DNA from 3 places in the Desemzia sp. FAM 23989 genome. Region 3 is predicted to be linked to each of the others. Evidence: predicted binding sites of a transcription regulator. Region 3 holds the regulator's gene; each other region holds the start of a gene.

Region 1 (8,363 bases), on a different contig from region 3:
CGTTCATCTTTATAAACAGAATTTTCAACTAACTCATAAGTAGGTTCTTCTTTCATCGTTTCAACTTGTGCACTGCTGATTTTATCTCTTAAGTCTTGGGCTTTCGCTTCTAAATCAGCATATTCAGAAAGATCATTTTGCAACAATAAATCAATCGTCCCGCCGGCTTCACTATATTTTCCAGATTCAAACAGAACCACACTGTCATCGTACATATTTTGATAGACTTCTTCTGATTGAGTGACTTCAACACTCGATTGGCTGTCTGCAGAGCTTGCGTTGCTTGCGCTACCTCCCCCATTTCCACATGCTCCAATAACCAGTGTACTTAGAAAAAGAACTGCTGTTGCAACTTTTTTGTTTCTCATGATATAGCCTCCTTGTTTCCATTATTTTAAAGCTAATACATTGGTAAACACAATTCATCAGCTTAGACACTCAGTGTTTATTCCTTTACAGAAGCAAACTCTGAATCCCTTGATTCAATTATATAATAATAAAACTAAATTACTATTAAAATTTGCTATCCCTTTCTATAAACATTCTTCTTGTGAATACAATTCATCTAATACTATAATGAATAAAGCAAGGAGGTGGAACAATATGAAAAATTTTATACAAGAGTTTAAAGAATTTGCTTTTAGAGGGAATGTTCTGGACTTAGCAATTGGGGTCGTTATCGGTTCAGCTTTTACAGGAATCGTGACTTCACTTGTGGACAACATTATCAGCCCCGTGGTTGGTGCTCTTACCGGCGGATCTGATTTATCGAACCTTTCTTTCACGATTGTTGGAGTAGAACTTACTTACGGAGCTTTTATCAGTTCAGTGATCGACTTTTTGATTATTGCATTTGTTATCTTTCTATTTGTGAAAGTCATCAATAATGCCCAAGGCAAATTCATGAAACAGGTTGAGGAAGAAGAGATAGAGGTGGAAGTACCTCCTTCTGAGCAATATTTAAAAGAAATCCGTGACTTGCTGGCCAAGGATAAAGGCACTTCTATCTAATGAACAAAATCAAAAGACACTTCACTCAAAATAGAGAGAAGTGTCTTTTAGCTTAACCTTTATAAGTAGCGTATAAAATTTCTTTCAACTCTGCAATCAATGGTTCTTTTGGATTAGCTGTCGTACATTGATCCTCAAAGGCTAATTCTGCTAATCTGTCTGCCGCTTGATCCAGTTGTTTTTTTGTAACTCCTTGCTCTTTCATACTCATCTGAATATTCAGTTTTTTCCCTAATTCGTAGATTTTTTGAATCAAAGCTTCTACCAATTCAGCTGTCGTTTCTCCTTTTAACCCAAGGTAACGAGCAATTTCAGCATAATCTTCATCTGCTCGGAAATACTCGTACTTCGGAAACAATTGATGTTTTGAAGGAGCTTTAGCATTGTAGCGAATTACATGGGGCATCAAGATTGCATTCGCTCTGCCATGTGGAATCTCAAATTCAGCTCCAATTTTATGTGCTAAAGAATGATTGATCCCTAAGAAGGCATTTGCAAAAGCCATCCCTGCTAAAGTAGAAGCATTGTGCATTTTTTCGCGGGCCTCTTCAGTAGCAAAAGCATAGGATTCTTCCAAATATTCAAAAACCAGTTTGATAGCTTGTAAACTAAGGCCTTTTGTATAATCGCTTGCCATAACAGAAACATAGGATTCTATTGCATGAGTCAATACGTCCATCCCAGTATCTGCCGTAATGGATTTAGGCACTGTCATCACGAATTGAGCATCAATGATGGCCACATCTGGTGTCAACGCATAATCAGCCAGCGGGTACTTCACATTGATCGCGTTATCTGTAATAACGGTAAACGGAGTTACTTCTGAACCAGTTCCTGATGTGGTAGGGATAGCAACAAATTGTGTTTTTTTCAAATCTGGAATCTTGTACGCTCTCTTACGAATGTCTAAGAATTTTTGTTTTGCACCATCAAAATCAGATTCTGGTTGTTCATAGAATAACCACATTCCTTTAGCCGCATCCATAGCCGATCCACCACCTAAGGCAATGATTGTATCCGGTTGGAATTCTCGCATAGCTGCTGTTCCGCGATTGACCGTTTCAATAGACGGATTGGGTTCCACATCTGAGAAGATGCGCACAGCTACTGGATTTGAACGTTTCTTCAATTCATTTTCTACAATATCTGCATATCCAAATTGCACCATACCAGGATCACACACTACAAATACACGATTCACATTCGGCATTTTTTGCAAGTATTGGACCGAATTTTTTTCAAAGAAAATTTTTGGCGGTAATTTGAACCATTGCATGTTGTTTCTTCTTTTTGCTACTGTTTTGACATTCAGCAAATTCACTGCAGAAACGTTTGTTGACACGGAATTTCGCCCATGACTACCGCATCCTAAGGTTAGAGATGGCAGCATGTTGTTGTAAATATCCCCGATGCCCCCTTGCGCAGTAGGTGAATTGACAATCACACGACCGGCCTTCATTTGTTCTCCAAATTCTGCTGCTAGATCCATACGATTGGTATGGATGGCTGCAGAATGCCCAAGTCCGCCAAGTTCCAACATTTGTTGGCTTAATTCAAATCCCTGTGCTGTATCGTTCGCTTTCAGCATAGCTAATACAGGAGATAGTTTTTCTCTTGATAATGGATATTCACTGCCCACTCCATCTAATTCCGCCACCAATATTTTAGTGCCCTTTGGTGCTTTCAGACCAGCAAGTTTTGCGATGGTGTCTGCCGATTGACCAACGATAGCTGGGTTTACCGCTGTTTTGTCTTTATTCATCACGGTATTTTCCAGTAAAGCCAACTCTTTTTTAGGCACAATATATACTTGTAGACGTTCGAATTCTGCTTTTACTTCATCATAGATCTCTTGATCCACGATTACCGCTTGTTCAGAAGCACAAATCATTCCATTATCAAATGTTTTCGACAGAATAATGTCGTTTACAGCCCGCTTGATTTTAGCTGTTTTTTCAATGTAGCTTGGTACGTTTCCAGGACCTACACCAAGTGCCGGTTTTCCTGTAGAATAAGCCGCTTTTACCATTCCTGATCCCCCAGTAGCCAGTACAACCGCAATATCATGGTGATTCATCAGCGTATTCGTGGCTTCTAACGAGGGTGTCTCGATCCATTGAATAATATTCTTTGGTGCCCCTGCTTTTACCGCAGCTTCATACAATACTCTAGCCGCTTCAGCGGATGATTTTTGAGCACTTGGATGAAAAGCAAAAATAATCGGATTCCTTGTTTTTACAGCAATCATGGCTTTAAACATCGTTGTAGAAGTTGGATTAGTTACCGGAGTTACTCCGCACACTACTCCGACCGGACTTGCAATCGTCATTAACCCGGCTTGTTCATCATCCTGAATGACGCCAACTGTTTTATCATTTTTGATATCATGCCAAATGGATTCTGTTGCAAACATATTTTTCACACATTTGTCTTCATAAACGCCACGTTTAGTTTCTTCCACGGCTAATTTAGCCAAGCGCATATGGTCATTCAGTCCAGCCAACGACATTTGATGGACAATGTAATCAATTTTTTCTTGATTAAAGTCTTCCAACTCTGTCAACGCTTTTTTAGCTTTAGTTGTGTACCCTTGAATAACATCCTCAACGGAAACTTCTTTTGTTTTAAATTCTCTTAGCACTTCTTGCATATTCCTATTCCTCCAAACTTTGTTATCTATTTCACATATGATATTACCTCATTTTTTTTAGAAAGTAAATCATTTTATGTGATTAAATTCGCTTATTTTAAACTTCTATTTTCGAACTAAAAAATGTTATAACAGGATCGACGAATAATTAGTACAGTTGTTTTGTTAATAATTGAGCATATATGGTCTGTATTTTTTCTCTAAGTGCTTTTAAAATTAAACAAAAAAATCCATTTAATTAGACAGAAAATTAAATGGATTTTTTGCTCTTCTTTTAATTTATCTCATGATAGTGTGAATAAACTTCCTGCTTTTTCATAGCGCGTATTTTAGCCACTTCTTTAATAGCCTCTTTACTGCGCAGGCGTTGTTCCTCCATGACTTGTGTAACATGCTCTCTGACTGTCCATTTTTGCCAACTCATATCTTCTTCCGGACACAAGGAGCTTTCGCTGTTTCCTTCAACAATCACACAAAATTCTCCACGAATCTCTGTGTTTTGCGCCCATTCCTGAACTTCTTCTATCGTCCCTCGAATAAATTCTTCGTACCGCTTCGTCAACTCACGACATAAAACGATCTTTCTAGTTTCGCCTAATACCGTGCTCATATTCTTCAGCACTTCTTTCAACCGGTGCGGGGATTCATACAAGATGAACGTTTCCGGCCGCAAATTCAATTCTTCTAGCGCTTCTACTTGATCTTTCTTTTTACGCGGCAAAAAACCGTAAAAATAAAATGGTTGTGGACTCAAACCTGAAGCGATCAATGCTGTCAGAGCTGCATTTGCTCCAGGAAGTGGCACGACCGAAATACCTGCTTCAATACAAGCTACTACTAAATCATGTCCAGGGTCGCTAATAGAAGGCATGCCCGCATCACTTACTTGAGCGATATCCTGTCCGTCTTCCAACCGATCGATCAATTGGCCGATCCGTTCTTGGGAATTGTGTTCATGAAAACTGATTTGACTCGTATGGACATCAAAATGATTCAATAATTTTTGCGTATTTCGCGTATCTTCTGATGCAATCAAATCGACTTCTTTTAAAAGACGGATCGCCCGAAACGTCATATCTTCTAAATTCCCTATCGGAGTAGGAACGAGATACAATGTCCCAGTGGATTGCGGCTCAAAACTCTTTTGCTGAAACATCTGCTGTTTCCTCCTTAGTGTTTAACATTTCCATATTCACCACACATGCTGAATCTGCGGAAAGAGGAAATTCAACTCCTTGTTGCATCAAGTACTGTATTTTTCGTTTGCGCGTTTGCTGTTTAAACGCATATTCTGCCTTAGTGGCTTCGCTTCTTGTAGCAAATGCTTCCGCATAGACCATATGCACCGGACGCCTTTTAACAGGTTTGGTGTATTTGGCCCCAGTGCCAGAATTATGTTCCTCTTCACGCCGTTTTAATTCTGTGGTATAGCCGCCATAAAAGGTGCCGTCATTGCAATACAAGACATAGAAATAACTAATGGTGTTCTTTTCCAAATAACATAGCACTCACTTCCGGTAAATAATGGTTCTCTTCATCATAAACAATCAATGGAGGCAGCACGCGGAATCCCGTATCTTTTCCATCTTTGATACCTTCGATCAAAATTGTATTGGCTTCTTTCCCAATTTTTGGATAAACAAACCGCAATTTTTTAGGCGCCAAGCGATGAGCTTTCATTGTTTCTAAAATCTCCAACAATCGGTCTGGGCGATGGACAAAATAAGCTTTTCCATTCATTTTCAATAATCCGCTAGTCACTTTCATCACTTCGTCTAAATTCGTATGTAATTCATGACGCGCAATAGCCAAATGCTGGTTCGGATTACGAGTGCTTTTTTCGGTAGCTGCAAAATAAGGCGGATTACAAGTCACTACGTCTACAGAATCATGTTTGATCCAATTTGCAGCATCTCCTATTGCCCCATTAATAATGGACACCTTTGTTTCCAACTGATTCATCTGAATACTTCTTTCAGCCATGTTTGCTAAACGTTTTTGCAATTCGATTCCAATGATCGGGCTTTTCGTCTTTTGACTTAAGATCAGTCCAATAACTCCATTCCCCGCACATAAATCGACAACTTTTCCTTTATGATGCTTTGGAACTTGAGCAAAATCAGCTAATAAAATAGCATCCAGTGAAAAAGAAAATACAGAAGGACTTTGGATAATATCCAAGTCTTGACTGATAATTCGATCTACTCGTTCGTCACTTTGTAGCAACTGGTCCATGCACGTCACACATCCTTCATTCAGTATACTTTTTTTATTATAGCATAATGCAGCTCTCCGTTTTAAGGAAGTTTAGTCTCTGCTGTCCACTTTTTCCAAAGACAAAATAATTTTCCCTGTGTTTTTATTGTCTTCCATATAGCGATGCGCATCCGCGGCTTCTTCAAATGGAAATACACGATCAACAATCGGATGGATTTTGTCAGCTGTAAACAGCGGCAATGCCTTCTCTGCAAATTCATGCGTTAATTCAGCTTTGTATTCATCTGATCTTGGGGTCAATAATGTCCCTATCAGGGAAACCCGTTTACCTAATAACGCACCTAGATTGACGTTTTCAACCGTTGCGCCACCTAAAACACCAATTAAAATCCAACGGCCGTCTACTTTGATGGACTTCAGATTTTTCTCCCAGTAAGAAGCTCCGATAAAATCTAAAATCAAATCGACCCCTTTACCGTCTGTCATTTCAAGAACACGTTCAGAAAAATCTTCTGTTTTGTAATTGATTGTTTCGTCTGCTCCCAACCTTTTACAAAAATCTAATTTTTCTGCTGAACCAGCTGTTGTGATTACTTTTGCGCCAGTCAGTTGTTTCGCCAATTGGACAGCAGCCGTTCCAACACCACTTCCGCCTGCATGAATCAATACAGTTTCTTCTTGTTTTAATTCACCTAACCAATACAACGTTTGGTAAGCTGTTAAAAATACTTCTGGTATGGCTGTCCCTTCTTCAAAAGTAGTTTCATCCGGCAGTACAATCGCTCGTTCAGCTGGAACCGTTACGTATTCTGCATAACTTCCCTCGTTCACTAAACTAGCTACTCGAGTTCCAGGTGTAAACTCCTTATTCGAGCTGTTATTTTCTTCCACCACTCCCGCCATTTCAACACCTAAAATAGGATATGGCGGTTTCAATTGTTGATTTTCACGCTTCATAATATCTGTTCGATTGATAGCCGTTGCTTTTACTTTTACCAGTAATTCACCTTTTTGAGGCGTTGGTTTAGCGCGCTCTTCCATAATCAATTCTGCTGCACTTCCTGGTTTTTTCATGCTGACTGCTTTCATAGATATCCCTCACTTTTCATCTTATCAAATACATCCACTATAACACGCTAACTTTCTTTTTTCTATTTAGAACTGATTACGCTTATACTTCAGAAAAACAAAAAAATACTCAGCTTTTACTGGGCTCGTTCGACCAGCTTGGACTAAGTACTTTTATCGGATTCTTTTTAACGGCGTTCGCCATAAATCACATTTAAACAAAACGCACAAGATTCATCATCGACTCTTCTTGAGCCATAGAATACGTTGCAGACATGAAAGCCGTCTTCATAGATTTTTTCAAGATTCAAACGAGATTTTGACATTTCCGTCTCGGCTGGTTCTTTACTAGCATCTGGTTTTTCCAAATCTGTCAATCGATCTCTCAGATGTTGATTTTCAATCCGTAATGAAGCATTTTCTTCAACCAATGCACCAATTTCATTTTTTAATTCTGAAATTCGATTCAACGCTTGGCCCGCATCATTCTCTAAACGATTGAAACTATCAAACAAAGTTTTTTTGTCCATCTTTTCACCCACGCTTATCATTGATCCTCCTTCAAAACAGAACGTTTCTTGTTCTATTCATTACTTTTTTACCGCGATTTTGCTGGCAAACGTGATGCGTCATTCATTAAACGAATCGCTAATTGCTCAAATATACCTTGAGCGTTGACGTTGCTTTCTAATTTTTTCTGGCTGGCTAAGATTTCTTCTATTGATGAAATAATGATCTTAGATGATTTATTATCCACGAATTGAGTCAATTCTTCTTGGTAGCGAGGAAAAGCAAGTCGAGAGGCCTCTGCATCGTAAGCTAGTCTTAATGCATCTCGGTAAATGAGCAGTAACAGTTCTAAAGCTAATTGGTACTGACTGCGTTCTTTAAAATGATTCATGATTGTCGTTTGAACAAAGACAAAACTCTGCTTATCTTTTTTAGCAATTTTCAAGAACCATTTCCATATGACTGGATGTGCATCCATGAACCATTCATCTTGACTCATTTCGTGAGCTTTCGCAATGTCATTGGTCAAATGTACCAGCAATGCTGCCTGGTTTTTGGATACCCCTTTATCTTCTAACTCTTGTTGCAAGATGTCTTTTGGAAGCGGAGAAAAGTGAATCAACTGACAACGGGATAAAATGGTCGGCAGGATCCGCTGCTTGGCAGTAGTCAATAAAAAGGCTGTCACATTTCCGCTAGGCTCTTCTAAAAACTTCAATAAGCTGTTCGCTGCACCCACTGTCATTTTTTCCACATCGCTGACAATAAAAACTTTCTGATTTCCTTCTACACCGCTTTTCCCAAATTCAGACTTCAAATAACGAATTTGTTCTACCTTGATCGATAGACCTTCTGGCTCAACTTCCACCACATCCGGGTGGTGCTGCTCAAATACTCTCGTACAATT
Region 2 (8,363 bases), on a different contig from region 3:
CTAGAATTAAACATGAAATCTACTTAAGTTATAAGTTGTCTGCATATTTGCTCTATATGACAAATTATGTGATAGAACTTAGTAAATTTATCGGTCAATTTGATTCAGTAGATTACAAATTATTAGGTGTTTTTATAATGCCAGATATTAGAATGTGGCAAAGAGATATTGATAAAAAAATAGTGAAGGAAATAAATAAAAATAATTTAAAGTTAGTGAGCAAGACTGGTTTTGTGTGGGAAAATAGTAAAAAGAGAATTAATGATAAGTATTGGAACAAAAGCAAATTAAAAGAACTTATAGAATCGGATTTGTCTACCTTTGATGAGGTAGCGGAATATTGTTTAACAAAAGCATAATAAAATTTGGAAAACAGAAAAATACCTAGCAAATTAAAGTTTAAAATGTCTTTATTAATTATATTTCTGTTATTTTAAATATCAGATTCTAATGATTCCATTTTGATTCCGTTTTTCTTTAAAAAGGCTTAAAATAACGAAAAACAAACGCAATAAAAAAAGTATAAGGTTGATATAACAATATTTAATAAATAATAACAACATTCTATAATTGAGTGGGAATAATGAACAAAAGACCGACTAACCTTTATTTAAAAGGCTTTTTCGGTCTTTTTATTTTACTCTGAATCTGGTTTGTTCCTATCATTTATTTAATTATTACCTCTCACAATCTATTTAAGAAATTAAAGGCACTTAGATGGCTTTTATAAAAAACGAAATTTGTGTAAAGGATATAGATGTATCTAAGAGATCTTAAACCCGTATTAAACGGTTAAGTATAATTATGATAATACTTTATGATAATATCGCTTAAACTAATAAAAGTTTTACATTAATGTTAGAATAATTATATAATGAAGCATTTTTTTCTAATCTCGATAATAAGGAGAGATGATCAATGTTAAAATATATAACCGCTAGCGGAATTGCTCTCAGTGTCCTGTTTGTCTTATCGGAAATAGGTGTCAACGTATTTGAGAATATGATAAAGACTAAGAGAGAAGCAGGAGTTCCAATAAAAATTCAAATAATGAATGCATTAAAAAACAGACAAGGATAAAAATGCTTGTCTGTTTTTTAGTGCATTCACTTGTTTATTAAACCCCGCTAAAGATAATTTTTCGTGGACTTGATCCATATTGAGCTTTTCCTTATGTTCCATCTCATATCTTAAGGTTACAAAGCTTTTTAACGTAGTTTAGGCAGAATTCGCCCATCCTCCATAGGTGGGTGATGAATGCCTATCGGTATGATGATTGCCGTTGGCAACTCTCATACGGATAGTATAAAGTTGAGTGTCTCCTTATTTGTCCTGTGTTATAATTAGGCTATATAAGAAATGAGCGGATAAAAGATGGTGTCTCATGAGTAAAAATCTCTAATGAAGAATATTCAAAAAGATTCGCTAAAGTTTGATTTTAGCGAATCTTTTTTGAATTGAAAGTAGTTTATTAACCAAACCAAATAGCTCTTTCCCTATCAGAACTTTCCTTCGAATCAGAGGCATGAACAGTATTTTCAGACATACTTAGTCCATAAAGAGCACGAATCGTATTATCTGGTGAATTTTCTGGATCAGTTGTTCCATTCAATGATCGTACTCGACTGATGGCATTTTCACCTTCTAAGACTAAGGCAACTAATGGACTTCTGGTAAGGTAAGCAACCAAACGATTAAAAAACGGTTTTCCAGTATGTTCTGCATAATGCTTTTCTGCTAAATTTGTAGAGGCTTTTATTAATTTCATATCCACAACTTTTAAACCGTTTCTCTCATATTCGACTAAAATACTCCCAATTAGATTTCGTTCTACTGCATCTGGTTTGAGCAATACAAGCGTTTTTTCTGACATTTCTGAACATCCTCCTTAGAAGTGTAGTTACTAAGAGTTTAACACGTTCTGAATTTTTTAGTTAGAAAGAGATTGAATTGCAATAAGTATTGCAGATACATAAATATAGAGAGAACGGGTTTATGAATTTACGGAAACTCTTTTTAAGGTTTTTCGATGCAAACTTATGCAGTCGTTGATCCAGATCAATACGGAATAATTTAAAATAAGATAAAATGGATTTCTACATCAACAGCGGAGAGTTGTGTTCTACCTGTTGCAAGAAGGAGGAAAAGCAGTATGGAAGTAATGGAAGAGTACATAAGAATTCTGAAGGCACAAAATTATTTAGCATTAGCAACATCGGTCGAAGGAACGCCTAATGTGAGGATCGTCAATTATTATCCTGATCCATTGCAACAAAATATTCTTTACATTCGAACGAATAAAAACAAATCAAAAGTAAAAGAATTTCAGCTAAATCCATGTATATCTTTTACTACTATTATTAAAGACCGTTATGAATACATACGTGTTCACAATGCTCGTGTGGTAAAATGTGAGGATTACCAAGAAAAAGGAATTAAGTCTGCTTTTTTAGAAAAGGATCCAAAATTTATAGAAAAAATGGGTAAAGAAAATAGCCCTTATCTTTACGCTATTATTTTTGAACATGCATTTCTAACGTTGAATCCTGTGGATCCAGCTTTAAAAATACAATTCTAAAAATAAAAAAACTACTCTGGAAAACCTTTCTCGATCTATACCGGATTCTCTAGAGTAGTATGTTGGTTTTCTTTAGAAGATTCTTTCTGTTGGTAAAGAGGAAATGGATATGCATTAATTAACATTCAATAATTTGATTTTTCCATAAGCAATTTCTTCGATGATTTTTTCTTTTTCTAGATGAGCTAGTTCTCGACTTAATGATTCAGAGGTAGTTCCTAAATAAGAAGCCAAATCTTTTTTAGCCATCTTTAGTTCGACGATAGGTTCTCTTTCTTCAGAATCGACTAGACTAATCAAAAAGTGCAACAGCCTATCTTTTACAGTTTCAGTAGTAGCCCAAGCTGTCTGTTGCTCAGAAGAACCTAATCGTTCAGCGATCGTAGCCAGCATATCAACAGCAGTAGCCGGGTATTGCATAAGCAGCTGGCGAAAATCAGCATGTTTGATGGCGCAAATATTGCAATCTGTTAATGCTTCCGTAAAAGCCTCGTAAAAACCCTTCTTAAATAAAGCCAATTCCCCGGTAAACTCTCCTTCTGATACAATTCGTATCAACTGTTCTTTTCCCGATTCTGACAATCGGTATACACGTATTTTCCCACTGCTTAATACATAAAGCGAGTCAGCAGATTCTCCTGGCCGATAAATAATCTCCCCCTTCGAGTAATGCTTATGCTGGATCAAGGGATGGATTTGTTCTTTTTGTTCAGCTGTTAGAGATTGAAATAGGGGAATAGTATAGATACAACATTGCTTTGTATTTTCACATCTATAAGTATGATGGTGAGATTTTGAATAGTCTTTTTTCATCCTGCATTCTCCTCTATAGTTCCTCACAATACTTTTTTATTCTACCAATATTCCATTCCTTAGAAAAGGTATTATCATTTTTTTAAATAGTCTGTTGTACTTGATTTAAATCAAGTAGATAGAAAAAAGAATGCGCTATATTTAGTTTGTTAAATTTATTATCTTTATTCTTGTGTATATTTGAACAAAGGAGTGTAAAAAATGAGTATAAAATTGACTCAGCCGCAAGTCATGTTACACCAAATGGTGACAGATTTTGCTGATAAAGAAGTAAAACCTTTAGATATGTGGATTGACAAACACAGAGAGTACCCTGCAGAACTATGGAGCAGTATTGTGAATACAGGCTTTTTAGGGTTGACCATACCAGAAGAATATGGCGGTGCCGGATTTGATGTCGTTGCCAGTTCTCAAACCATCTATGATTTTGCTCAACGGAATGCTAGTATTGCATTTACACTAGAAGGGCATTACAAAACTGTTGATCAAGTATTGAAATATGCTACACCTGCGTTAAAAGAAAAGTATCTGCCTCAAGCCACCCATCGTGTTTTTGGCTTTTCATCAACAGAACCGCAAGGGGGTTCTAATGTGATGGGATTTACAGCCAAGGCTGTTAAAGAAGGAGATAAATGGATTTTAAATGGAAATAAGAGCATGATCACAAATGGCGGTTTGGCCGAAGTATACTGTGTGCTCTTGAAAACATCTCCGACAGAATTGTCTTGCTTCCTTGTAGACCAAGATATGCCTGGGTTTAAACATGGGAAACGAGAAGAATTTATTGGAATGAATGGGACACCTGTAGCAGAAATTTTCTTGGAAAATGTTGTGGTCAATGAAGATCATTTGCTCGGGAAAATAGGTCAAGGTGTGGAAATTGGTGATAATGCTCACTACGATGCTCGTATTTCGATGGGAGCGATCGCTGCTGGTATCACTGAACATGCATTGTCGATCGCGGTAGATTATGCAAAACAACGTGAAGCAATCAATACACCGATTATTCAATTGCATTCTATCCAAACAAAAATCACCGAAATTGCTATTGCGAAAGAGAACACACAATTATTGTATCAAGAAGCAGCTAGATTGAAAGTAGCAGGCAAATCTTATGCGAAAGTAGCCACTATGGCTAAATCATACGGTAGTCGAGCATCAGTTACTGCAGCTGATCATGCCTTACAAGTACTAGGCGGATATGGTTACAGCAGAGAGTATCCAGTGGAGCATCTGATTCGTGACGCACGGGCTTTACAACTTGCAGAAGGATCATTAGAGAAAATGATGATCGAGATCAGCAAAGAAGTTGTAAACGAGAGAGAGGATTGAGATAAATGAGCTTAAAAATCGTCGTGTGTATTAAACAAGTACCGGTTTCCAATAATTTGAAGATCGATCCAGATACTAAAAATTTGATTCGCTCCGGGGAAGCAGGAGTGATGAATCCTTATGATAAGAATGCCATTGAAGTAGCATTGCGCCTAAAAGACGAATGGGGTGGAGAAATTATTCTATTGTCTATGGGACCTCCAGACTTTGAGATGACATTGCGTCAAGGATTAGCTATGGGATGTGATGATGCTATACTGTTAAGCTCCCGACAATTTGGCGGAGCAGATACTTTGGCAACAGGATATGTTTTAGCACAAGCCATCAAAGAACTAGGAGATGTAGATTTGGTATTATTAGGTCGTCAATCTGTAGATGCGGATACTAGCCAAGTAGGTCCAATTGTATCTGAATTTTTAGGTTGGCCACAGATTACCTTTGTTAGTGAATTGCATAGCCAGTCTAACCAAGCTATGACCGCAACTCGATTATTAGAGAATATGCAGCAAAAAATCGAGTTCCAATTACCAGCGGTGGTAACGGTTCGTAGTGAAATGAACGTACCGCGTTATCCAACGCCTCGTAATATTCAACAAAGCTATCAAAAAACTATTCGTGTGTGGGATGAAAACAGCTTGACTGTTGATCCGAATAAAATTGGCTTAAAAGGTTCTCCAACCGTCGTACGTAGCGTGTGGGCTCCCGAAAAAGAGGCAAAAGCCACAACAATCCTTAAAGGGACACCTGATGAAGCGGTTCGTGAACTTTTGATCCAGTTGAGAGCTAATAATTTACTCTAAGAGAGGTGGAAGAAAATGTCTGATCAAGAAATTTGGGTATACGCAGAAAAACACGTAGGTATCATCCAGCCGGTTACGTATCAATTGATTACAAAAGCAAAAGAAATTGCCGATGATAAAAAAGTAGTGGTCATTTTATTCGAAGCGACAGATAAAAATCTGGAAGAAAATATCAAAGAGTATGGTCCTGATGAAATCATTGTGATAAAAGATGATCGTTTGAAGGACGCCGCAGATTCTGAGATTGCCAGTTTAATGGCAGAATTAGCCAGTCAGCGCCAACCCAATAGTATTCTGTTTGGGGCAACCGTTGTGGGTCGCTCGATTGCACCCCGTTTACAAGCTAAGTTAAATACAGGATTGACTTCTGATTGCTTGAATTTAGCCTTTGATGGGGATTTATTAGTTCAAACAAAACCGTCTTATGGCGATAATATTATGTGTGAAATCATTTGCCCTGATCATCGTCCACAAATGGCTTCCGTACGGCCAAATACATTTGAAGCCAAGAAAGTCACTGATCCATCAGTAGTGGTAACAGAAGTGACAAATCTGGCCTTTAAGGAAGCAGTACGCATAAAAATCATAGAAGAAACTCCTTTGCTGTCTAAAAGTGACAGCATTGCTAATGCGGATCGGGTAATCGCATTGGGACGCGGTGCAGTAGATGATAAAGTGCTTGCTTTAGCAGAGGAACTTGCTCGAAAACTAGGAGCAAAAATCGGAGTAACTCGTCCTTTAACAGATCATCCTAAATTCAGCGGAGATGATCAAATCGGACAATCGGGTAATACCATATCTCCTAAAGTATTGATCAATCTGGGTATTCATGGAGCTGTACAGTACACAACAGGAATTGGAAATGCAGAATTGGTGATCTCTGTTAACAAAGATTCAGAAGCGCCCATTTTTAAGTATTCAGATTACAGTTACGTTGGGGATTCTGCTGATTTCTTGAAAAGCTTTTTAAAAGTGGTTCAGTAAGGATTTTCCAAAGGTCAACTCTTTCAAAAAAATTATGAATAAATAACTCCAAAAGTAACGACCTCCAAAAGTTAGAGTATAATCTAACTTTTGGAGGTCGTTTTTATGGTAAAGTATAGGGGAGAAATTAAGGTCAAAGTTGTTCAAAAAATCTAATTGGCACTTTGAACAACGAACAACAGAACATCAACAGTAGAAATACGGAAGTTGAGTAAATAATGAAGTGAACAGGAGGATGAACAAATGAAATACACAAAACTTGGAAATTCAGACTTAATGGTTTCAAGAATTTGCTTAGGCTGTATGGGATTTGGCGATTCAAAAGCGGGACAACATTCTTGGGTAATTGATGAGGAGCAGACGCGTGAGATTATCAAGTATAGTTTAGATAAAGGAATCAACTTTTTTGATACAGCGATTGCTTATCAAAATGGGACGAGTGAACAATACGTCGGAAGAGCCTTAAATGATTTTGCTAAACGGGAAGATGTAGTTGTAGCGACCAAGTTTTTGCCTCGTACAGATCAAGAAATCGAACAAAATATTTCTGGAAAAGAACATGTTTTAAATTCTTTGGACCAGAGTTTGAAAAATCTTGGTATGGATTATGTAGATTTGTACATTTATCATATGTGGGATTATAGAACACCTATGTACGAAATTTTAGATGGACTAGCAGAAGCTGTAAAATCAAGAAAGGTTCGTGAGATAGGCATTTCAAATTGCTTTGCTTACCAAGTAGCTCAAGCCAATGCGTTAGCTGAAAAAGAAGGTTTTCCTAAGTTTGTTTCTGTCCAAGGACATTACAACTTGATTGCTCGAGAAGAAGAACGTGAAATGTTTCAATATTGTCAGGAAAATAATATTGCTTTGACTCCATACAGTGCACTAGCCTCTGGTCGTCTTGCAAAACACTCAAACGAGATTTCAAAAAGGCAAAAAGAAGATACGTATGCAAAATCAAAATATGATTCCACTTGGGAACAAGATCATCAAATCATTAAACGAGTAGAAGAATTGGCTGAAAAGCGGCAAGTATCAATGAGTGAAATCTCTATTGCGTGGCTGTTGACTAAAGTGACTTCTCCAGTAGTAGGAGCAACTAAAGTAAAACACATTGAAACAGCTGTTGATGCTGTAAATCTGCAATTATCTACTGATGAGATCATCTATCTTGAAGAGTTATATGTTCCCCATGAGTTAGTTGGCGTAATGGCTCAGACACAGCCTGGAAAAAGGATAAAAAATAAGAACGATTAAAATAAAGCGTTTTTCGATTGTACTCAAATAAAGATTTAAAAGGCTTGATCCATATAGCGATTAAGCCTTTTTGGTTATTCCAGAATTGGATTTAATAAAGTTAAAAAGCTGATTGCGGTATGATAAACTAAAAAGGAGTTTTAGAATAAATTTGAGAGTGTCTCATTGTAGAAACTCTTCAAGAAGTTTTGTTGAGAGATATAGAAACTTGTAACAAGTTAGCAGTGGCAATAAAATAAGACATTGTTTTAATGCTACATAATAAATATAAAAGGGGAATACAGATGATTATTGGTGTAACTAAAAAAACACAGCCTTTATTTTCTGCTTTACCAACTATCGAGGATAAAGAAAATGGGAAACGATTTGCACAAGTTAATCCATTATTTTCGTGGCACGCGAACTATATCAACGTCAATCGAAAGAAGATTCTGATTCTTCTCAATGATCAAACCTATACACCACTAGTGTTGCATAAATATAGTCAGAATATTCTGAATTATTATTTTCTTGAAAAAAGTAAAAAAAATCGAATGCTTACGCAAAGGATGACTATTTCCAGAAAATTTTGCTTATTTAGCTGATTCCATTAGCAT
Region 3 (8,363 bases):
GTGTTCCTATCACTATGGTGGGCTGGGATATGTGTAAAAAACATTCCGTAATGAAAAAAGAGGACCAAACGGAGATTCAAGCGCTAGGAACAGCAGGATCTAAATTTTACATGGATGTAAATAGTGCAGTTATACGTTATGATCAAGAAATTCATAAGTTAGACGGGATTACTCACCCTGATACATTACTCGTTGCTATAGCTGCAGATGAAAGTATCATGACAGGCTCTGATATGTATTATGTAGATATTGAAGTACATGGTGAGCTGACCAGAGGCTACGATTTAGTGGATGTCTCAAACTTTACCGGCAAAACACCGAATGTGCGTGTGTGTGAAGAAGTAGATAGAGACAAATTTAAAGCCAGTTTATTAGATGTTTTAAAAGCTATTTAGATAGAAAAAGAAGCAGCGACCTCCAAGTTAGAGTGAAATCTAATTTTTTGTGGGGGTTGCTTTTTCTGTGGCGGAGTAAAGGGTGTATTTTGAAGTGAGTTTGAACATCAAGGTTAAAGTTGTCTTGATGAAGAAAGAGGCTTGAACATCAAGGTTAAAACCGCCTTGATGAGGAATTGAGATTGAACATCAAGAGTAAAACCGTCTTGATGAAGAAAGAGGCTTGAACATCAAGGTTAAAACCGCCTTGATGAAGAATTGAGATTGAACATCAAGAGTAAAACCGTCTTGATGAAGAAAGAGGCTTGAACATCAAGGTTAAAACCGCCTTGATGAAGAATTGAGATTGAACATCAAGGTTAAAACCGCCTTGATGAAGAATTGAGATTGAACATCAAGAGTAAAACCGTCTTGATGAAGAAAGAGGCTTGAACATCAAGGTTAAAACCGCCTTGATGAGGAATTGAGATTGAACATAAAAAGTAAGATTGGCTGGTTTGAGTCCGGTATTCAACCGAACTCAAACCAGCCAATCAGCTGTATAATAAGAACTCTAACTATTAGGGCACCAAGCCAACCCGAGCTTCTTATTTAAAGGACTTCTTAGATTAATTCTTCAAGAGTTAACGTCGTTTCTTCCCATTCTTCCATGAGTGTTTCATACTGTTCATTCAACAGTTGAAGTTTATCATTGATTTCTTGGACTTTTAAATGATCTTCATAGACTTCTGGTTTGGTCAATTCAGTTTCTAAATTTTCGATACTAGGCTCCAATTCAGAAGTTTCCTGTTCAATGGCTTCGATTCGACGGGTCAGCTGTCGAACCAATTTTTGATTTTCTTTATTGATTTCACGTTTTTTTGAAAGGGCGGTAGAAGCGGAATCTTTCCCAGAACTGTTTTCCGTTCCCTGTGCTTCTTCATCTGCAAGTCGTTTCAATTCTTCTTGCTCAGCTTTTTTTTCTAGGTAGTAATCATAATCGCCTAAGTAAGCTGTGCTCCCTTCTGCAGACAGTTCAATTACTTTAGACGCAATCCGATTGATGAAATAGCGGTCATGAGAAACAAAAAGCAGTGTGCCGTCGAAATCGATCAACGCATTTTCAAGTACTTCTTTACTATCTATGTCTAAATGATTTGTAGGTTCATCCAGAATTAAGAAGTTGTCTTGATTCATAGACAATTTAGCTAATGCCAAACGAGCTTTTTCTCCACCGCTTAAAGAGGTGACGGCTTTTTCAACATCTTCTCCGGAAAATAAAAAGCTGCCTAAAATAGATCGGATATCTTTTTCGGGAGTAGTAGGGTGTTCATCCCAAAGTTCGGCCAATACAGATTTAGAAGAATGCAATTCAGCTTGTTCTTGATCGTAATAGCCAACTTCCACATTTGTTCCGTATCGCTTTTCACCTTTCATAAGAGGGAGTTCTTCGAGTAAGGATTTCAGCAGTGTGGATTTTCCCACACCATTTGGTCCGACTAAAGCTATAGCATCGTATTTTCGGATATCCATATTGATCGGTTCAGATAAAATCGTTTGGTCATATCCGATAGCTCCGTTTTCTAATGACATCACGACATTTCCGCTTTCTTTGGCAGGGTGGAAACTGAATGTAGCTGATTTTTCTTCGCCTTGAGGTTTATCTAAACGGTCTATTTTTTCCAATTGTTTCCGACGGCTCTGAGCACGTTTGGTAGTAGAAGCGCGGACTAAGTTGCGGTTTACAAAATCTTCTAACTTGGCAATTTCTTTTTGCTGTTTCTCAAATTCTTTCCATTCTTTTTCAAGTTGTGCAGCTTTCAAGTCTAAATATTTACTATAATTTCCTTTATAATGGTGCATTTTTTGACGGCTTAAGTCATAGACTTCATTAACTACTTTATCTAAGAAATAACGGTCATGAGAAACGATCAGCAACGCACCAGTATAAGTTTGCAGGTAGTTCTCTAACCAGTTTAATGTTTCGATATCCAAATGGTTGGTAGGCTCATCTAAAATCAATAAGTCTTTTTTTTGCAACAATAATTTCGCTAAAGCTAAACGCGTTTTTTGGCCACCTGAGAGTTGATTGATGGATTTAGCATAATCCTCTTCAAAAAAGCGGAAACCATGTAAAACAGAGCGGATCTCTGCTTCATAACCATAACCATTTTGCTCTCGAAAATCGTGCTGCATTTGATCATACTGTTTTAAGGTTTCATGATAGAGTTCCTCATCGGCTAATAAAGAAGGATCCCCTAACATTTCTTCGGTATGACGCATTTTCTTTTCTAATTGGATCACATGTTGGAAAACTTCCAACATTTCATCCCAAATGGATTGAGTAGAGTCAAGGCCAGTATTTTGTGCTAAGTAGCCGATAGTCACTTGTTTTCCTTTTGAAATTTGTCCAGCATCCGGAGGTTCAATATCTGCGATGATTTTTAACAGAGTTGATTTGCCGGCACCGTTTCGTCCCACAAGGGCAATACGTGAATTTTCTTGTACTTCTAAATAAATATTCTCAAACAATACATCTGCACCAAAATAACGTGCAACGTGTTGAGCTTGTAATAGAATCATTTTGTTGTCCTCATTTCTTATCTCTGCTCTTTCACTTAGTTTAGCATATTCTGTCTTTAAGTGGGAGAGTGTCTGGAAGGCTGGACTAACAAAAAGAAAGCCGGTTCACAATGTTCTTTGTGAATTTTGTATGGATAAGAAAATAAGCGAAAAAAAATATTGAAATGACCGTTTAAAAAAGCTGGTAATTTAAGAAGAAGATGTTATAATCTTATTATGTGAAACTCGACAATTTGTGAAACAAATAATTTGTTAACGAATATTGTGAATTTTGAATAAAAGAAAGTGAGTGAAGTGAACGATGGGTTCAACGAATACAATACCCAAAGCAACGGCAAAGAGATTACCGATTTATTATAGATATTTACGGTATTTGCATGAAGATGGAAAAGAACGTGTGTCATCAACTGAATTAAGTGAAGCTGTGAAAGTAGATAGCGCTACGATTCGACGCGATTTTTCATATTTCGGAGCTCTAGGAAAAAGAGGTTATGGTTACGATGTTGAAACGCTGATGCATTTTTTCAGTAAAACATTGAAACAAGACCGACTAACGAACGTGGCATTAATTGGTGTGGGTAACTTAGGACATGCTTTATTAAATTACAATTTCCATCAAGGGAACAACATGCGCATCAGTGCTGCCTTTGATATCAACAAGGATATTGTAGGAACGATTCAATCTGGAGTACCGGTTTATCCAATGGAAGACATGGTACAACAGTTGAAAATGCAACAAATCGATGTAGTTATGCTGACTGTACCTACTTCAGCAGCTCAAGATGCTGCAAATAATCTCGTTGAAGCTGGCGTTAAAGGAATACTGAACTTTACACCGATTCGTATTTCCGTACCAGAAGAAGTTCGAGTACAAAACGTGGATTTAGCGAATGAATTGCAGACTCTTATCTATTTTATCGATCACTATAAAGCAGACTCAGACAGTGATGATACTTTATTGCTATTAGATTAAAAAAAGCAACAAACCTATTTACGGTTTGTTGCCTTTTTTTAGTTTGAGATAGATTTGTAAAATCTTCGTAGCTCTTACCACATCTCGTGTGGCAAACAATACAAAAATGATAGAGAAGAATCCCCAACCAAATTCACCAACGTAGTCAATTGCAAACCAGATAAAAATAGCTGCAAGAACATAATTGAAAACAATTTGAATAATAAAATCTCTTTTTTTCATGAACGTTAAAAGTTCCTTTCTACTATAAACACTATTAGTATAGCCATAAGTTAGCTACTGTAACGGTAGCATTCATTAAAGCGTGAGCAATAATTGGAGCAGCAATCGATTTTGTTTTCCAGTACAAATAGCAGAAAACAAATCCCATAATCGAATAAAGCAAGTAATGACCATCAAAGTGAATAAAGGCAAATATCAATGAACTGATCACAGCAGCACCGATTCCTCCAGTAATGTCATAAAGATAACCAAAGATAGCTTTCCTAAATACAAACTCTTCCATAATAGGACCAAAGATAGCTACTAGAATCAAGAAAATAGGGTATTTATTCACAGTGAAAACGAGCTCTGCAGTGTTTTGTGACCCTAAAGGTGTATTGAGCAAGAATGTTTCGATAAATACAGCTAAGTATTGACCAACAAAAGCTAAAAACATTCCTCCTACTCCCCAAAAAACAATCGATTTTTTAGAATTGCTGGGCGTTTTCTCTAGACTATTATCAAATGTAGACCGATGATTAACGATAAACATTAGGATAGCTCCAATCACGAAACCGGCGATAGTACCATAAATGCTGGCGTCTGCTACAGCTTTAGCTGGTACAAAAAACAACACTATCACTGGGAAAAATTGAGCTATAATATAGATGAGAATGATTTTTGCATATGGAGACTTAATTAAATTCTTCATGTGTTTAAAACCTTCTTTAAGTAATTATTTACAGTTGCACTAAAAAAGAACAAGACTATATAAAGTGAGCAATGCACCTTTGTAATGGTACTGCATTTGGACGTAAAACAGTTTTAAAAAAAGATGTTCAATAAACAGTATAACATAAGTCTCATACCACTAAAGCAATTTTTGCTTTCTTCTTGAAGTATTTCTTTCTTAAATAAAAGGGCACTCTTTTTCTTTTTCAAGAGTAAAAAATACTTGCAAAATTTTTACAGTTTGATATGATGAAGAAGTGATTTAGCACTCTTTTAGAGTGAGTGCTAACAAAGAAAAACTATAATTGGAGGGATTTACGTGTTAAGACCTTTAGGAGATCGTGTCATCATTAAAGTCACAAAAGAAGAAGAAACAACAGCAAGTGGTATCGTTTTGGCTGGTACAGCAAAAGAAAAACCACAAACTGGTGAAGTAGTTGCTGTTGGTGCTGGGCGTATACTCGATAACGGAACAAAAGCTGAGCTTTCAGTTGTCGTTGGAAATACAGTATTTTTCGAAAAATACGCTGGTTCTGAAGTGAAGTATGATGGTACTGAATATTTAGTGATCAAAGAGAGCGATATCATCGCAATCGTAGACTAAACGTAAATAAAGACATGTACACGAATAAAAATCAATCTGATGAGGTGAAAGAAAATGACTAAAGATATTAAATTTTCTGAAGACGCACGTGCTGCATTATTACGTGGAGTAGATAAATTAGCAGATACTGTTAAAGTAACACTTGGACCCAAAGGAAGAAATGTAGTTTTAGACAAATCTTACGGTTCGCCATTAATCACTAATGATGGAGTGACGATCGCAAAAGAAATCGAATTAGAAGACCGCTTTGAAAACATGGGAGCTCAATTAGTTTCTGAAGTAGCTTCAAAAACCAATGATACAGCTGGTGATGGTACAACTACTGCCACTGTTTTAACCCAAGCGATTGTTCGCGAAGGAATGAAAAATGTTACTGCAGGCGCAAACCCGGTAGGGATTCGAGCTGGAATTGAATTAGCCACTAAAGTAGCTGTTAAGGAATTATTAGCTGTTTCTCGTAAAGTGGAAACAAAAGAATCCATTTCACAAATCGCTTCTATCTCTTCAGGAGATCCAGAAATCGGTGCTTTATTAGCAGACGCTATGGAAAAAGTGGGCAACGATGGTGTTATCACGATCGAAGAATCTAAAGGAATCGAAACTGAACTAGATGTTGTAGAAGGTATGCAATTTGATCGTGGATACTTGTCACAATATATGGTTACAGATAACGATAAAATGGAAGCTAACTTAGAAAATCCATACATTTTGATTACCGATAAAAAAATCTCAAACATTCAAGATATTCTTCCATTATTGGAACAAATCTTGCAACAAGGTCGTCCGTTGTTGATTATTGCTGAAGATATTGATGGCGAAGCATTGCCTACATTAGTCTTGAACAAATTACGCGGTACCTTCAATGTTGCAGCTGTTAAAGCTCCTGGATTTGGGGATCGTCGTAAAGCGATGTTAGAAGACATTGCTATTTTAACTGGTGGTACTGTAATCACAGAAGACCTAGGTCTTGAATTGAAAGATACTACAGTAGAACAATTAGGACATGCAAGTAAAGTGGCTGTTACTAAAGATGCGACAACTATTGTAGAAGGCGCTGGTTCAACAGATACGATCAGCCAACGTGTAGCATTATTGAGAGCTCAAGCAGAAGAAACAACTTCTGAATTTGACAAAGAAAAATTACAAGAACGTATTGCAAAATTAGCTGGTGGAGTTGCCGTTATTCGTGTGGGTGCTGCAACAGAAACTGAATTAAGAGAACGTAAATTACGTATTGAAGATGCTTTGAATGCAGCACGTGCAGCTGTTGAAGAAGGAATCATCGCTGGTGGTGGGACTGCTTATATCAACGTTCAAAGCAAAGTTGCTGAAATTGAAGCTGTAGGCGACGTTGCAACAGGTGTGAAAATCGTTGTTCGTGCGTTAGAAGAGCCAATTCGCCAAATCGCTGCAAATGCAGGAATGGAAGGTTCAGTAATTGTTGAAAAAATGAAAACTGCTGAACCAGGTGTTGGATACAATGCGGCAACAGACGAATGGGTAAACATGATTGAGGCTGGAATTACAGACCCAACTAAAGTGACTCGTTCAGCTCTACAAAATGCTGCAAGTGTAGCGGCATTATTGTTAACGACTGAAGCCGTAGTAGCAGATCATCCAGAACCAGCAGCACCAGCAGCTCCAGGAATGGACCCAAGCATGGGCGGTATGATGTAAGAAAGTTATTTTAAGATTATTGAACAAGGGAGTGAGGCAAAAGCCTCACTCCCTTGTTTTTTTCGATTATTTTCAGTTCTCCACTATTTAACGTTGGTAAGTAAAAATTCATGTCTTTACCAATGTTAGAATATACAAGAATTTTAGTGTTCGTGGTTATCTCTGGATAGTAATCCAAAAAATTTCAAGCAGTATAAAGCACATAGACCAACGATGATATACACAATTTTAGATAAGAGAGTGTCTTGTCCGCCAAATAAAGTAGCTACTAAGTCAAATTCAAAAAGTCCAACCAACAACCAATTCAAACCACCAACGATCAATAAAGCTAAAGCAATACTGTCTAGAGTTTTCATCCGGTATCCCTCCCTGTTTAGTATGACTTTTAAATCACTCTAAAAATAACAGGGATACTGTTGATTGTCCAATGAATTGATTAGAAGAATATCTAACAGTTAAAGGTGTTTTATATTCGATAGGCTAAACGCCTTGTTCCGCGCTCTCAATAATCATTGCGATGCCTATTCCGCCTCCTACGCATAGTGTGGCTAGGCCGCGCTTTTTGTTGTTTTGTTTCATCGCATTTAAAAGTGTGACTAAAATGCGTGAGCCCGAGGCGCCGATTGGGTGTCCTAATGCGATAGCACCGCCATGGATATTGACTTTCTCAGTAGGAAGTTCTAAATCGCGCACCAAAGCAATGCTTTGGGAAGCAAAAGCTTCATTGAATTCATATAAATCGATGTCTTCTTTTGTGAAATTCGTTTTTTCAAATACTTTTTGAACAGCAGTATATGGTGCATAACCCATGATTTCAGGATCGGTTCCCACTTCTGAATACCCTTTGATCGTTGCTAAATAAGGGATGTTTCGTTTTTCAGCTTCAGTTTTAGCCATCAGCAAGATTGCGGCTGCACCGTCGTTAATGCCTGAAGCATTTCCAGCTGTTACGGTTCCCTCTTTTTTAAAAGCCGGACGTAGTTTTTGCAATTTTTCTATGGTTGTTTCTTTGCGAGGATATTCATCGTCTGAGATGAGTTGTGTTTCACGTTTTATTTGGACAGATACTGGAACGATCTCATCCTTGAACCAGTCATTTTCTTGAGCTGTTGCGGTTTTGATTTGTGAATCCAAGGCAAATTGGTCTTGTTCTTTACGGCTCACATGATACCGTTCAGCCACATTTTCAGCTGTGATTCCCATATGCTGCTGATTGAAA

The links. The regulator Rex, encoded in region 3, represses fermentation and respiration genes when NADH is low (regulators of the CRP and FNR family bind a similar motif). The targets are predictions, from matches to a motif close to TTGTGAANTANTTCACAA.
Region 1: a site for Rex is predicted at 3,681-3,698, ahead of adhE (bifunctional acetaldehyde-CoA/alcohol dehydrogenase). Genes of this name have one in related genera too.
Region 2: a site for Rex is predicted at 3,562-3,579, ahead of ACEN36_RS04925 (acyl-CoA dehydrogenase family protein). Genes of this name have one in related genera too.

Annotation. Positions count from the first base shown of each region.
Region 1 covers NZ_JBGQQT010000009.1:36,756-45,118, reverse strand. The annotation lists gene ACEN36_RS06935 (hypothetical protein) at 1-368, opposite strand, end outside; gene mscL (large conductance mechanosensitive channel protein MscL) at 604-1,011, shown strand; gene adhE (bifunctional acetaldehyde-CoA/alcohol dehydrogenase) at 1,064-3,661, opposite strand; gene rsmI (16S rRNA (cytidine(1402)-2'-O)-methyltransferase) at 3,936-4,817, opposite strand; gene ACEN36_RS06915 (GIY-YIG nuclease family protein) at 4,795-5,142, opposite strand; gene ACEN36_RS06910 (tRNA1(Val) (adenine(37)-N6)-methyltransferase) at 5,138-5,896, opposite strand; gene ACEN36_RS06905 (NAD(P)H-quinone oxidoreductase) at 5,969-6,967, opposite strand; gene ACEN36_RS06900 (DNA replication initiation control protein YabA) at 7,135-7,476, opposite strand; gene holB (DNA polymerase III subunit delta') at 7,545-8,363, opposite strand, start outside.
Region 2 covers NZ_JBGQQT010000005.1:119,969-128,331, forward strand. The annotation lists gene ACEN36_RS04900 (hypothetical protein) at 1-359, shown strand, start outside; gene ACEN36_RS04905 (hypothetical protein) at 919-1,080, shown strand; gene ndk (nucleoside-diphosphate kinase) at 1,472-1,873, opposite strand; gene ACEN36_RS04915 (pyridoxamine 5'-phosphate oxidase family protein) at 2,153-2,578, shown strand; gene ACEN36_RS04920 (Crp/Fnr family transcriptional regulator) at 2,693-3,391, opposite strand; gene ACEN36_RS04925 (acyl-CoA dehydrogenase family protein) at 3,593-4,723, shown strand; gene ACEN36_RS04930 (electron transfer flavoprotein subunit beta/FixA family protein) at 4,729-5,523, shown strand; gene ACEN36_RS04935 (electron transfer flavoprotein subunit alpha/FixB family protein) at 5,539-6,507, shown strand; gene ACEN36_RS04940 (aldo/keto reductase) at 6,751-7,767, shown strand; gene ACEN36_RS04945 (DUF6933 domain-containing protein) at 8,052-8,351, shown strand.
Region 3 covers NZ_JBGQQT010000002.1:54,518-62,880, forward strand. The annotation lists gene ACEN36_RS01835 (nucleoside hydrolase) at 1-395, shown strand, start outside; gene ACEN36_RS01840 (ABC-F family ATP-binding cassette domain-containing protein) at 999-2,957, opposite strand; gene ACEN36_RS01845 (redox-sensing transcriptional repressor Rex) at 3,259-3,930, shown strand; gene ACEN36_RS01850 (YdiK family protein) at 3,949-4,152, opposite strand; gene ACEN36_RS01855 (CPBP family intramembrane glutamic endopeptidase) at 4,187-4,843, opposite strand; gene groES (co-chaperone GroES) at 5,183-5,467, shown strand; gene groL (chaperonin GroEL) at 5,522-7,144, shown strand; gene ACEN36_RS01870 (DUF378 domain-containing protein) at 7,288-7,500, opposite strand; gene ACEN36_RS01875 (acetyl-CoA C-acetyltransferase) at 7,625-8,363, opposite strand, start outside.